2 regions of the Pseudoalteromonas sp. Hal040 genome follow, and region 1 is predicted to be linked to the other one. Evidence: predicted binding sites of a transcription regulator. Region 1 holds the regulator's gene; the other holds the start of a gene.

Region 1 (7,672 bases):
ACTCATGAGTCATTTGATAATTAAAGACTTAGCTTATCAGTACAATGCGACTCAGGTTTTGAGTGAACTAAACCTCAATGTTGAACAAGATGAAATCGTCTGTTTGCTTGGCGCAAGTGGCTGCGGCAAAACCACCACCTTAAAGGCAATTGCCGGGATTTTACAGCCTGAGCAAGGCTATATGAGTATTGATTCTAAAGTGGTCAACGATAGCGGGCTGTTTGTTGCACCGGAAAAACGTAATATTGGCATGATGTTCCAAGACTATGCGCTGTTTCCTCATTTAACGGTGAGCGACAACATTGCGTTTGGCCTTAGCAACATGAGCAAAGCACAAAAGCGCGAGCGTGTAGATGAAATGCTTAGCCTTGTTAAACTCGATGGTTGTGCACAGCGATACCCGCATCAGCTTTCAGGTGGCCAGCAGCAACGAGTGGCAATAGCCCGTGCACTTGCTTACAAACCAAGTTTATTATTACTTGATGAGCCATTTTCGAATATTGATACACAAGTACGTTTTGAGCTTATCGCCGATATACGCCGCATTATTAAAGCTCAGCAGGTTTCTGCGGTATTTGTTACTCACTCAAAGGAAGAAGCTTTCGCATTTGCTGACACGCTTGCTGTTATGCATGGTGGAAAAATCGCCCAACAGGGCTCTCCGGAGCAGTTATTTAGTCAACCTAACTCAAAGGTGGTTGCAGAGTTTCTTGGTACGGGCATATACTTAACGGCAAAAGTATTAACGCCAACTGAATACGAAACGGCGTTTGGTGTGGTTCAGTCATTGACGGTAAGCAATACTAATTGCCAGCAAGGTCAAGTGTATATAAGACCGCACCATATTCAGTTGTGTGAAGCTGCGCACAGTGACGCAAACAGTTTAACTATCTTGCAAAGACGCTTTATCGGCACGCGTTATGTGTACCGTATCAATATTGCAGGGCAAGAGTGTGAAGTTGCCGCAGAGCAAGATCGCGTGTTAGCTGTTGAGCAGCCTGTAAAAATAAAAATAATGCCGCACACAGTCAATTTTTTTCATGATTAGTACTAAATAACAATCTTGAATCCTTGGCTTTGTGCAAATAACGAGAAGCTAAGGATTCACTATGGCGCAAGCGCAATCTGGGATTTGTGCTGAAGCAAACTTACATGGTTTGCACCTGTTTTTTAATGTTTACGATGGCCATGATGAGTCATTACGTAAAAAACTAAAACGCGTCAGCGTCATTCAAGATGAGTTTGCTGATCAGTTCTCAGAAGCCATGCTGTCGTGCGTGGTTGCCCTTGGTGCTCAGTATTGGCCGCATATCTTGCCCGAGTTTATTCCTAGTCAATTGCAAAGCTTTCCGAATGTAACTCACAGTGAGCATGTGATTAGTGCCCAGCCATTTGATTTGTTTGTACAAATTCGCTCAGACCGCGAAGATGTCAATCATCTATTTGCCCTGCAAATCCTAAAATTATTAACACCGGATGTTGAGCTGGTGGAGCAGGTTCGTAATTTTCGATTTTTAGACGGGCGTGATTTTAACGGCTTTATCTATGCGGGTGATACGCCGCATGGTCGCCAAAAGCGTAGTACAGCACTTATCGATAAACCGGGTCACTTTGAAGACCAAGGCAGTTATATCCATGTTCAGCGCTTTGTGCATGATTTGAGTGTCTGGCAGCATTTATCGTTGTCTGAGCAAGAGCAAATCATGGGGCGCACGCGTTTAGATAACACCTTGATTGTGCCTGCTGTAGAAACCAGTCATGCGGTTCGTAGTGAATTAAAAGATGAGCATGGCCAGCCACTATTGCTAAACCAAAGCATGCCATTTGGTGATGTGCATAAGCAGGGAATTTTAATGGTTTCGTGTGCTGCGCAAGGGGATGCGTTTGAACAGGTATTAAAGAGTCGCTTAGGGCAGGGCGATTGCTATGATCATTGGCTCGATTTTACTCAAGCCGATATGGGATCTGCTTTTTTCGCCCCGTCAGTAAACTTCTTAAAGCAACTTTAAACGGTATCGAATAAAGTGCGCACGCGCTCAAGCGTGACATCGATTTCAGAAATCTTCGCAGGGGCGATAAAAATAGTGTCGTCACCTGCAATCGTACCTAGTACACCATCCGCCTTACCGAGTGAATCAAGTAAGCGAGCAATTAATTGTGCTGCGCCTGGGCTAGTGCGAATAATAATCATCATTTCGTTATGCATAATATCGATAACAAGTTGGCGAAGCGGGCTTTTCGCTGTTGGCACACCCATTTCAGCCGGTAAACAATACACCATTTCTTGTTTTGCATTGCGAGTACGTACCGCACCGAACTTGCTTAACATGCGAGAGACTTTACTTTGGCTAATATTATCAAAGCCTTGCTCTTTTAATGCTTCGACAATCTCACCTTGTGAGCCGAAGTTTTCTTCTTTTAATAGCGCTTTAAACGCTTTGATCAGTGCTTCTTGTTTGTCTTGTGGTTGCATGTTTTCGTTTCTTTATTCATCAAATGTGGAGTAATTCTACACAACTCTGCATATTTATGCAGTATTAGTTTACAATGTCGTCCAAAATGCTGTGTCTTTACAGCTAAGTTTACAACTATGGTCGAAATTATACGCGAAATAAGCAGGATAAATTTGTTTTTAGTCGCTAATTTCATTATCTTTAGGGCCACAAATATTTCCTACCTCAAATTACGGAGAATTCCAATGAAAGTTGCTGTTTTAGGCGCAGCTGGCGGTATCGGCCAAGCATTGTCTTTATTATTAAAAACAAGTTTACCTGCAGGTTCTGAATTATCGTTATACGATGTTGCCCCTGTTGTTCCTGGTGTAGCGGTTGATCTTTCTCACATCCCAACAGACGTTAAAGTTGAAGGCTTTGGTGCTGACAGCCTAGACGCAGCATTAGCTGGTTGTGATATCGTTCTTATCCCAGCGGGTATGCCACGTAAGCCAGGCATGGACCGTGCGGACCTTTTCAACGTAAACGCAGGTATCATCAAAACATTAGCTGAAGGCATCGTTAGAAACTGTCCTAAAGCGTTAGTGGGTATCATCACTAACCCAGTTAACGGCACTGTGCCAATTGTTGCTGAAGTATTCAAAAAAGCAGGTACTTACGATGCTAACCGTGTATTCGGTATCACAACGCTTGACGTGATCCGTTCAGAAGCATTTGTTGCTGAACTTAAAGGTTTAAGCGCAACTGACGTTAAAGTTCCAGTGATCGGCGGTCACTCAGGTACTACAATCCTTCCTCTTCTTTCTCAAGTTGAAGGTGTTACTTTCACTGACGAAGAAGTTGCAGCATTAACTCCACGTATCCAAAACGCAGGTACTGAAGTTGTTAACGCTAAAGCGGGTGGCGGTTCAGCGACTCTTTCAATGGGTGCTGCAGCAGCACGCTTCTGTATGTCTTTAGTTAAAGGCTTACAAGGTGAAGAAGTTGTTGATTACGCATACGTTGCAGTTGAAAACGGTGACGCAGCATATTTCGCACACCCAGTTCGTTTAGGTAAAAACGGCGTTGAAGAAATCCTTTCTTACGGTGAGTTAAGTGCATTCGAAGAGCAAGCTAAAAACGACATGCTAGCTACTCTTAACAAAGACATCCAAGAAGGTGTTGATTTCATCAACGGTTAATTCCGACAGATGATAGGCGGTTTTTTAAATCGCCGAAAACAAAAAAGCCTGCATATGCAGGCTTTTTTAATGGCTCGAATAAATAGCGTTTAATGATCGCGGGCAACGGCGATGCGTGCCAAACTCTCTAATGCTTGTTTGTACGGTGTGTCTGGTAAGAAAGCAATACAAGCAATCGCTTTGTCAGCTTCTTGCTCAGCTTTTTGCATTGCAAACTCAAGCGCTTTAGTGTCAGCTAATGCTGCTAGAATGCTCTCTAAGTGATCCATACCATTGCCAAGCTCAATAGCGTCTCTAATTAGCTTCACTTGCTCTGGGGTGCCTTTTTGCATTGCGTAGATAAGCGGTAGGGTAGGTTTACCTTCAGCTAAATCATCGCCAATGTTTTTACCAAGTTGCTCAGCATCGGCGTTGTAATCAAGTACATCATCCACTAATTGAAATGCCGTGCCAAGATGCATACCGTATAAGTTTAATGCTTCAAGGGTTTGCTCATCTTGCTCGGTAATAATTGCAGCAAGGCCAGTTGCGGCTTCGAACAATTTTGCAGTTTTGCTGTAAATAACCTGCATGTAGCTTTGTTCTGTCGTGTCTGGGTCATTACAGTTCATTAGCTGTAATACTTCGCCTTCAGCGATAACATTCGTTGCATCAGCTAGAATTTGCATAATTGACATTTTACCTAGGCCAACCATCAACTGAAATGAACGTGTATAGATAAAGTCACCCACCAAAACGCTCGCTGCATTACCAAATTCAGCATTGGCTGTTGGTGTACCACGGCGTAAATGTGACTCGTCGACAACGTCGTCATGCAGTAATGTCGCGGTATGAATAAATTCGATGATAGTAGCAAGCGTAATATGGTCTTTGCCCTCATAACCGAGTGCTTTTGCCGCTAAAATGGCCAACATAGGTCGAACGCGCTTACCACCGCTGTTTACTATGTATAAACCGAGTTGGTTAACCAATGCGACATCTGAGCGCATTTGGGCGTGTATAAGTTGATTGACGTCATCCATTTCATTTTCGATTAACGTCTGGATAGCTTTTATATCCATTGATCTCCGAGCCAATATTTATGGGTATACGGGGCTGATTGTACAACAAAAAAAGCGCTTGCTCGATATTTTGTGATGATTCATTAAAAAAACACTGTAAAGTTTTTTATTTCAGATCAATTTTGCTGACATAAATTTATAACCTTGATTAATAAGTGATCAGCTTTTTGAATTTTAAAGGTGCGTATTATTAGCGTAATTTAATTGTCATGAGATCGTAAAAACCGCTTGGCATGTGGTGTTTTTAGGATAGAATAGGGGAAAATATTGAATTGCTCTCAATGCAGCTATTTTTTATTCATTTTATCGAAAAAGAGGCTTGCTAGTTTTTGCACATTAGCGTAAACTTCGCGCCCTATTGAAGAATATTTTAGTTGCGTCGATTTGAGGGCGCACAGACGGAGTTAATTATGTACGCGGTTTTCCAAAGTGGTGGTAAACAGCACCGTGTGACTGAAGGTCAAACAATTCGTCTTGAGAAATTAGACGTTGAAACTGGTGCAGCAGTTGAATTTGATTCAGTACTTTTAGTTGCTGATGGTGAGAAAATCGAGATCGGTGTACCGTTCGTAAACGGTGGTAAAGTAACAGCTGAGGTTGTTTCACACGGTCGCGGTGAGAAAGTTAAGATTGTTAAATTTAGACGTCGTAAGCATTCTCGTAAGCAAATGGGCCATCGTCAATGGTTCACTGAAGTTAAAATCACTGGCATTAGCGCTTAATTAGAGGTACTGAGAAATGGCACATAAAAAAGCAGCTGGTAGTACTCGTAACGGTCGCGATTCAGAAAGCAAACGCCTAGGTGTTAAGCGTTTTGGTGGCGAATCAGTTCTAGCGGGTAGCATCATTGTTCGTCAACGTGGTACTCGTTTCCACGCTGGCGCAAACGTAGGTATCGGTAAAGACCACACTATCTTCGCAAAAGCAGATGGTAAAGTTCAATTCGAACAGAAAGGTCCTTTAAACCGTAAATACGTAAATATCGTAGCTGAGTAATCATCTCGATATTTGAAAAACCCCGCCTTTGCGGGGTTTTTTGTTTTGAGGCGCATAAATATATACCTAAGCGCCTTGGCATTGGGTGCTGAATAGGGCACTTAGGTATATAATAGAGTTATTAACAAGCCAATCTTAAAGTGAGTAATCATGAAGTTTGTAGATGAAGTAGAAATTCGTTGTGACGCGGGTGATGGCGGCAGCGGTGTCGTATCTTTCCGACGTGAAAAATATGTACCAGATGGCGGTCCTGATGGCGGCGACGGCGGCGATGGCGGCAGCGTTTATCTACAAGCCGATGAAAACTTAAATACGTTGATTGACTATCAATTTGAGCGTTTTCATAAAGCAGAGCGCGGCACTAATGGTCAAAGCCGTAACATGACAGGTAAAAAAGGCGCTGATTTAACGCTTAAGGTACCTGTTGGTACGCGTATTACAGACGTTGATACAGAAGAGTCATTAGGTGATCTGACTAAACATGGTCAAAAAATTGTAGTTGCGAAAGGTGGTTTCCATGGCTTGGGAAATGCACGTTTTAAATCAAGTACTAACCGTGCACCTCGTCAAAAGACGTTGGGTACTCCAGGTGAAGTTCGCAGCTTACGCCTTGAGTTAATGCTACTTGCCGATGTTGGTTTGCTGGGTTTACCTAATGCTGGTAAATCAACATTTATCCGTAGTGTTTCGGCGGCAAAACCAAAAGTGGCTGATTACCCATTTACAACGCTTATTCCTAACCTTGGTGTAGTACGCCCAGATGCGAATAAATCATTTGTTATTGCAGATATTCCTGGTCTTATTGAAGGCGCTTCAGAAGGTGCGGGTCTGGGTATTCGCTTCTTAAAGCACTTAGAGCGTTGTCGTGTATTACTGCATATTATTGATATTATGCCAGTTGATGGTACTAACCCAGTTGATAATGCCTTTGCGATTATTAACGAGCTACACCAATACAGCCCTAAGCTTGCTGAAAAGCCGCGTTGGTTAGTATTTAACAAAATCGACTTATTGCCAGAAGATGAAGCCGAAGCACTGTGTAATGAAATTGCCGAAGAGCTAGGTGAAGAGGTTAATGTTTACCGTATCTCTGCTGCAAACAAGCAAAATACCCAAGCATTGTGTCATGACATTATGGCGCTGCTTGATAGTATGCCGAAAGAGAAATTCGCTGAAGAAGAGAAAGAAGAAGTTGAATTTAAGTGGGATACTTATCATCAGAAAGCAACATCTCAAGATGATGATGATTGGGATGACGACTGGGATGATGATGACTACGATGTAGAAGTTATCTACCAACGATAAAATTTTAAACTGAAAAGGAGCCATGCGCTCCTTTTTTATTAATAAGAAAAAAGTATTAAGGTTTAGTGTGAAAATTTCAATGATTGCTGCTATGGCAAATAACCGAGTAATAGGCCAAGACAACCAAATGCCATGGCATTTACCCGCCGATCTACAGCACTTTAAAAAAGTAACTATGGCAAAGCCTGTTATTATGGGCCGTAAGACGTTTGAATCGATTGGTCGCCCTTTACCTGGACGTCAAAATATTATTATCACGCGCAATGCTGATTACACAGCAGAAGGCATTGAGGTGGTTACTTCACCAGAGGCTGCGCTGGCATTGGTTGCTGATGTTGAAGAAGTTATGATTATAGGTGGCGGAAATATCTACGAACAATTTCTATCTCAGACAGATCGACTATACTTAACATTCATCGATCTTGAAGTGAGCGGTGATACGCAGTTCCCAGATTACGAAAGTGTTGCTAATTGGACAGTTGTCGAGCAAGAACAGCATCAGCCTGATAACAAAAACCCTTACTCGTATACGTTTGTAACCCTGTACAAAAATTCGTAACATTATTGCGGTAAAATTAATTAGTTGGTACAATATTACACAATCTTGGTAAGAAGAAAGTATTACATAAGGGCAAAATATGATGAAGTTACCAAATATGTTACTTGCAGCGGCTGT
Region 2 (7,672 bases), 1.1 Mb from region 1:
AAAAATACGTTTATTATTCTTAGCAACCGGTGAAGATATTCGTGCACATGCAGCAAGTTTTCATCATAATGTGCAAAGAGTGATTAACTCATTACAAGAAAAACTATTAAGCGGCCAACCACCGCTTAAAATTCGCGATCATCAACATCTAACTTATGATTTATTTGCCAAAGCAAAAGGTCACAAAGAAAGCTATGGCTATAAATTACGTAGCTTATACCCACGCTATCAGTCTCGCCAATGTCATTTACCAACAGAGCACAGCGAAATGACCTATGCAGGTTTTTCAATTCCTGTTACACGTGCCATTAAAACGCAATTTCAACATATGTTGAATGAAGAAAATTACACGCAGTTTTATCAATACATCTTTGATGCATTCAAACGTGCATGTGATAAACGCGCTTTAACCCTAGGCGCATTCATCGCAAATGGTACACGCCCGATTGTGCGTAATAGCAATATTGATAACGCACAAAGTAATAGTGAACTGCAAAAACTAACCTTTGATTGCAGTACTGAACAAGTACAGTTACAACAGTATTGGGATGCAAATCAACTTGTTGATGCGCTACATTTTGTGATTGCAGCAGCAGATAAAGACAAGCATGACATTGGTTATGGCAAGTTTATGAATCAAGTACAAAGTGCCATAAATGAAGTAACCGATGAACTGGCGTTTAATCCGACTCGCCAAGATTTACGTGTGCGTTTTTATCAGCACATAAATTATCAATATTAATGAATAACAATGAGGGGTGACGCGCTTGCGTCACCTTTTAATTAACGGTTTTTACTTAACTTAGTAAGGTCTAATCGCAATACCTTAGAACGTCGCTCATAGTTATAAAGCGCTTTTTTCTTAGCTGGCAACTCATCGACTGTTACCAATTCAAAACTCTGCTCTAAAAACCAGTGGATGCTGCGTGTTGTTAAGGCAAATAAATGCGAATAACCTGCACGTTTAGCCTTGTTAATAATAAACCTCAGTAGATAACTGCCGCGGTCGGCATCTCGGTACTGAGGGTGAACAGCCAAACTTGCAAATTCCCCTACTTGTTCATCTGCAAACGGATACAAAGCTGCACAAGCAATGATAAGGCCATCACGCTCAATTACTGTAAATTGCTCAATTTCGATTTCAAGTTGCTCACGCGAACGACGCACTAAATAGCCCTGCTCTTCAAGTGGCCTGATAAGGTTAATAATCCCCGTGATATCAGAGATACTTGCACTTCGTAATTGCTCAGAGCTTTGCGGCGCGATTTGCGTACCGATCCCATCTAAAGAGAACAACTCTTGAAGTAATGCGCCGTCTTCTTTGTAACTAACTAAGTGACAGCGATGTACACCACCACGACACGCATCAATCGCTGCTTGTAAGAACACGGTTGCACTTAAACATGAATCTGGTTGATTGCGATAATTCGCTAATACATGCTCTGCTTCATTGGGCATAAGCTCAGCGATTGCTTCGCCATTTTCATCCAAAATACCGGCCTCTTGACAAAAGCCTAGCATCTTATCGGCACGCAGTTTTAACGCTACTTGTGTGGCAATTTCTTCTGCTGTTAAGTTAAAGCTTTCACCTGTCACTGATGCTGCAATCGGACCGAGTAACACGATACCGTTGTTATTTAGCTGATGGCGAATGCCTGCAACGTCAATGCGTCTCACTCTTCCTGAGTGATGGTAATCGACACCTTCATCAACACCTAAGGGTTGGGCAATAACAAAATTACCGCTGACAACATTTAAGAAAGAACCCGACATTGGTGTACTACTCAAAGATGTCGATAAGCGTGCTGTGATGTCAAATTGCATTGCACCGGCGACTTTTTTTATTACATCAAACGTTTCGTTATCGGTCACACGTATCTCATTGTGAAACTGACTAGTTATGCCAACTTGCTCAAGCGCGGCATTAAACTGTGGGCGAGCACCAAACACTAAAACAATCTTAATACCAAGACTCGTTAAAAGCGCAATATCATTGATGATACTGCGACAACCAGACTGGTCAATCGCCTCACCACCAAGCATGACAACGAATGTTTTGCCTCTGTGAGCATTTACATAAGGGGTTGACTGGCGAAATCCATCTACCAATTCTGTGGTACGCACGTAATATTTACCTTATTAAAGTCGAATGTTTTAATAAAAACAACTATACAAGCCACAAGTGTAGAGAATTTATATTCACAAATAAAGCATTATTATTCTTAATTTGTAGGCGGAATTTTCGTGCGGGTTATAAGAAAGTGATAGATACAAAAAAGGCCCGCATAAGCGAGCCTTTTTTAAGAGTTCAGAACTGATTACCAGCCTGTTTTCTCTTTAAGTGCAGCACCGATATCAGCTAGTGAACGTACAGTTTTTACGCCAGCAGCTTCTAATGCAGCAAATTTCTCATCAGCAGTACCTTTACCGCCTGCGATGATTGCACCTGCGTGACCCATACGCTTACCTGGAGGTGCAGTAACACCCGCAATGTAAGAAACAACAGGTTTAGTCACGTTGTGCTTGATGTATTCTGCAGCTTCTTCTTCTGCAGTACCACCGATTTCACCGATCATAACGATAGCTTCAGTTTGCTCGTCTTTTTCGAACATTTCTAAAACGTCGATGAAGTTAGTACCAGGGATTGGGTCACCACCGATACCAACACATGTTGATTGGCCGAAACCAGCGTCAGTAGTTTGCTTAACCGCTTCGTAAGTTAAAGTACCAGAACGTGATACGATACCTACTTTACCAGGCTTGTGGATGTGACCAGGCATGATACCGATCTTAGTTTCACCCGGAGTGATAACACCTGGGCAGTTAGGACCGATCATACGAACACCAGTTTCTTCAAGCTTAACTTTAACGTCAACCATGTCTAGTGTTGGGATACCTTCAGTGATACAAACGATTAGCTCGATGCCAGCATCGATAGCTTCTAAGATTGCATCTTTACAGAAAGGTGCTGGTACGTAGATAACTGATGCAGTTGCGCCAGTTGCTTCAACAGCGTCACGTACTGTGTTGAATACTGGAAGACCAAGGTGCGTTTGACCGCCTTTACCTGGGCTTACACCACCAACCATTTGTGTACCGTACTCAAGCGCTTGCTCAGAGTGGAAAGTACCTTGACCACCTGTGAAACCTTGACAGATAACCTTTGTATCTTTATTGATTAATACAGACATTATTTGCCCTCCGCAGCAGCAACAACTTTCTCAGCTGCGTCTGTTAGTGATTCAGCAGCGATGATGTTAAGGTCAGACTTAGCAAGTACTTCACGACCTAGTTCAGCGTTAGTACCTTCTAAACGTACTACTACAGGAACGTTTACGCCTACTTCTTTAACTGCGCCAATGATACCTTCAGCGATCATGTCACAACGTACGATACCACCAAAGATGTTAACTAAAACTGCTTTAACGTTGTCGTCAGATAAGATGATCTTGAATGCTTCAGATACACGCTCTTTAGTAGCACCACCACCAACATCTAGGAAGTTAGCTGGCTTACCACCGTGTAGGTTTACGATGTCCATTGTACCCATCGCTAGGCCTGCACCGTTAACCATACAACCAACATTACCGTCTAGTGCAACGTAGTTAAGCTCGAAGCTTGCAGCGTGAGCTTCACGCGCGTCTTCTTGTGAAGGATCGTGCATTTCACGGATTTTAGGTTGACGGTAAAGCGCGTTACCATCTACACCGATTTTACCGTCTAGACAGTGAAGGTTACCTTCGTCTGTGATTACTAGCGGGTTGATTTCTAATAATGCGAAATCGAAATCGTTGAACATGTTTGCAAGACCCATGAAGATCTTAACGAACTGTTTCATTTGAGTAGGGTTTAAACCTAGTTTGAAACCTAATTCACGAGCTTGGTAAGCTTGAGGACCAACTAGCGGATCGATCTCAGCTTTGTGAATTAATTCTGGAGTTTCTTCTGCAACTTGCTCGATTTCAACACCACCTTCAGTAGATGCCATGAAAACAACTTTACGAGAAGCACGATCTACTACAGCGCCAAGGTATAATTCGTTAGCGATGTCAGTGCAGCTTTCAACAAGGATTTTAGCTACTGGCTGACCATTTTCGTCTGTTTGGTAAGTAACTAAGTTTTTACCTAACCAGTTCGCGACGAACTCTTTAACTTCGTCGATTGTTTTAACTAGCTTAACACCGCCAGCTTTACCACGGCCACCTGCGTGAACCTGTGTTTTAACAACCCACATATCACCGCCGATTTTCTCAGCAGCTGCTGCAGCTTCTTCAGGTGTATCGCAAGCGAAACCTTGAGAAACTGGTAAACCATATTCGGCAAAAAGTTGTTTTGCCTGATACTCATGCAAATTCATGATGCTTTATCCAATTTTTTATACTAAAAGAGCTGAATATTTATGCAAATAGCCAGCTATCCCAAATTGCGCACTTAGTATAAATCCCAAGGCTCCACATGAAAACCCCAGTTAGACCAAAGGCGCAAAAAAAGCTGTGAACGAGGTTCACAGCTTAGTTTTTATACAACCAGATTAAACATCTAGTAGTAAACGAGTTGGATCTTCAAGTAACTCTTTAATTGTTACTAGGAAGCCTACTGATTCTTTACCATCGATTTGACGGTGATCGTAAGATAACGCTAAATACATCATTGGTAAGATTTCAACTTTACCATTTACAGCCATTGGACGATCTTGGATTTTGTGCATACCTAAGATTGAAGACTGTGGTAAGTTGATAATTGGTGTAGATAGTAATGAACCGAACACACCACCGTTAGTAATTGTGAAGTTACCACCTGTCATATCTTCGATAGATAATTTACCGTCACGACCTTTAATCGCAAGCTCACGGATACCTTTTTCGATTTCAGCAACTGAAAGTTTGTCACAATCTTTAAGAACTGGTGTCACAAGACCACGAGGTGTAGAAACCGCGATGCTGATGTCGAAGTAGTTGTGATAAACAATATCATCACCGTCAATAGACGCATTAACTTCAGGGAAACGCTTAAGTGCTTCAGTTACAGCTTTCACGTAGAAAGACATGAAACCTAAACGGATACCGTGACGCTTTTCAAATACTTCTTGGTACTGCTTACGAAGATCCATGATTGGCTTCATATTAACTTCGTTGAACGTCGTTAACATTGCAGTTGAGTTTTTCGCTTCAAGAAGACGATTAGCAATTGTTTTACGTAAACGTGTCATAGGAACACGTTTTTGCGTACGGTCACCCATAGGTGCTGCTGGCGCTGCTGCTTCAGCTTTTGGTGCTGCTGCAGGTGCTTTTAAGAATGTATCAACATCTTCTTTAGTTACACGACCGTTTTTGCCTGTACCTTTGATTTTAGATGCATCAAGACCTTTCTCAGCAATTAAACGGCGTACTGACGGTGTTAAAACGTCAGAGCTGTCGCTTGAATCGCTTGCTGGTGCTGCTTCAGCTTTAGGAGCTGCTGCTGGTGCTGCACCCGCTTTAACTGTACCAATTACTTGCTCACCAAGTACTGTTTCGCCTTCAGCGTGAATGTGCTCACCCATGATACCGTCTTCTTGAGCAACAACTTCAAGAACAACTTTATCAGTTTCGATGTCAACTAGGTTTTGATCGCGAGTTACCGCTTCACCTGGTTGAACGTGCCAAGTAGCAATTGTCGCGTCTGCGACTGATTCTGGAAGTACAGGTACTTTAATGTCCACTTCTTTACCTTCTGATGCTGGTGCTGATTGCGCCGCTGGCGCGTCTTCTGATTTAGCTGGTGCACTATCACTTGCTGGTGCAGCATCTGCATCACCAAGTAATGCAATTACTTGTTCGCCAAGTACCGTTGCACCTTCTTCTTGTGAAATTTCAGTGATCACACCGTCATTTGGTGCAACAACTTCTAAAACAACTTTATCTGTTTCGATATCTACTAAGTTTTGGTCGCGGCTTACTTTGTCGCCAACACTTACGTGCCATGTTGCAACTGTAGCATCAGCAACCGACTCAGGAAGTACAGGAACTTTAATTTCTGTGCTCATTGCTTATCCTTTCTTTTCAATAGTAAGCGCATCAGCAACGAGCGCTTGTTGTTCTTTATTATGCACTGACATGTAACCACACGCCGGTGATGCTGATGCTTTACGACCTGCGTAAGTTAATTTAGCACCCGCTGGGATTGCATCAACAAAATGATGTTGAGAACAATACCATGCACCTTGGTTTTGTGGCTCTTCTTGACACCAAACAAAATCTTTTACGTGTTGGTAACGTTGCATGATTGTATCCATTTCAGCATGTGGGAATGGATATAATTGTTCTACACGAACAATAGCAATGTTATTTAATTCAAGCTTGCGACGCTCTTGCAGTAGCTCGTAATAAACTTTACCGCTACAGAATACAACGCGTTCTACTTTGTCTGCTGCAATATCATCGATTTCGTCGATCATGTTGTGGAACACACCTTCCGATAACTCTTCAAGTGTTGATGTTGCCAGCGGATGACGAAGTAATGACTTAGGTGTCATAACAATCAATGGACGACGAAGTGGACGTACAGATTGGCGACGTAGCATTGCATAAACTTGCGCAGGTGTTGAAGGCACACAAACTTGCATATTGTGATCAGCACACAATTGTAAGAAACGCTCAAGACGTGCCGAGCTATGCTCAGGACCTTGACCTTCATAACCATGTGGAAGTAAACATGTAAGACCACATAAACGGCCCCACTTCTGCTCACCTGAACTTAAGAATTGGTCGAAAACAACTTGTGCACCGTTAGCGAAGTCACCAAACTGCGCTTCCCACATAACAAGTGAAGTCGGTTCAGCTGTTGCGTAACCGTATTCAAATGCAAGTACCGCTTCTTCTGAAAGTACAGAGTCGAATACTTCAAACGCACCTTGCTTTTCGCTGATATTTTGCAGCGGCAAGTAAGTTGAAGCGTCTTTTTGGTTATGGATTACAGCATGACGGTGGAAGAATGTACCACGGCCTGAGTCTTGACCTGTTAAACGAATATCAGTACCTGCATCAACAAGTGTTGCATAAGCAAGTGTTTCGGCCATACCCCAATCAAGCGCTTTTTCGCCTGTTGCCATTAGCTTACGGTCATCGTAGATTTTCTTAACACGAGACTGAGCTTTGTGGCTTTCTGGGTAGTTTGCGACCTTTTCACCAAGTTCTTTTAACTTTTCAACAGACACTGTTGCATCGTACTCAACATCCCAATCGTGGCCAACAAATTTTGCCCAATCAGAAGAGTGTGATGTTTCTAGCTGAATTTCTTCAACAACACAGTTGCCTTTGTCTAAGCCATTACGGTAATCATCTGCTAGTGCTTTAATTTCATCTTCAGAGAATGAACCTTCAGCAACAAGTTGATCTGCGTAAATTAAACGAGGAACTGGGTGTTTTTTGATTTTTTGGTACATAAGTGGTTGAGTCGCATTCGGCTCATCCGCTTCGTTATGACCATGACGGCGATAACATACTAAATCAATCACTACATCACGTTTAAACTGATTTCTGAAATCAAGAGCGATTTGAGTTACAAATGCAACCGCTTCTGGGTCATCAGAGTTAACGTGGAAAATTGGTGCCTGAACCATTTTCGCAATATCAGTACAGTATGGTGTAGAACGTACATCAGACTGCTTAGACGTTGTGAAACCAACTTGGTT

Evidence for each region. The regulator ArgR, encoded in region 1, controls arginine synthesis, uptake and breakdown. The targets are predictions, from matches to a motif close to ANTGAATANNTATTCANT.
Region 2: a site for ArgR is predicted at 2,187-2,204, ahead of argA (amino-acid N-acetyltransferase). Genes of this name have one in related genera too.

What each region holds. Positions count from the first base shown of each region.
Region 1 covers NZ_JARLUU010000001.1:469,181-476,852, forward strand. Annotated here, with positions in the region: gene P4S60_RS02125 (ABC transporter permease) at 1-8, shown strand, start outside; gene P4S60_RS02130 (ABC transporter ATP-binding protein) at 5-1,048, shown strand; gene P4S60_RS02135 (Dyp-type peroxidase) at 1,110-2,009, shown strand; gene argR (transcriptional regulator ArgR) at 2,006-2,473, opposite strand; gene mdh (malate dehydrogenase) at 2,699-3,634, shown strand; gene ispB (octaprenyl diphosphate synthase) at 3,724-4,695, opposite strand; gene rplU (50S ribosomal protein L21) at 5,106-5,417, shown strand; gene rpmA (50S ribosomal protein L27) at 5,434-5,691, shown strand; gene cgtA (Obg family GTPase CgtA) at 5,842-6,996, shown strand; gene folA (type 3 dihydrofolate reductase) at 7,076-7,555, shown strand; gene P4S60_RS02175 (DUF3718 domain-containing protein) at 7,635-7,672, shown strand, end outside.
Region 2 covers NZ_JARLUU010000001.1:1,595,648-1,603,319, reverse strand. Annotated here, with positions in the region: gene P4S60_RS07160 (DUF3083 family protein) at 1-742, shown strand, start outside; gene argA (amino-acid N-acetyltransferase) at 784-2,124, opposite strand; gene sucD (succinate--CoA ligase subunit alpha) at 2,319-3,191, opposite strand; gene sucC (ADP-forming succinate--CoA ligase subunit beta) at 3,191-4,357, opposite strand; gene odhB (2-oxoglutarate dehydrogenase complex dihydrolipoyllysine-residue succinyltransferase) at 4,532-6,025, opposite strand; gene P4S60_RS07135 (2-oxoglutarate dehydrogenase E1 component) at 6,029-7,672, opposite strand, start outside.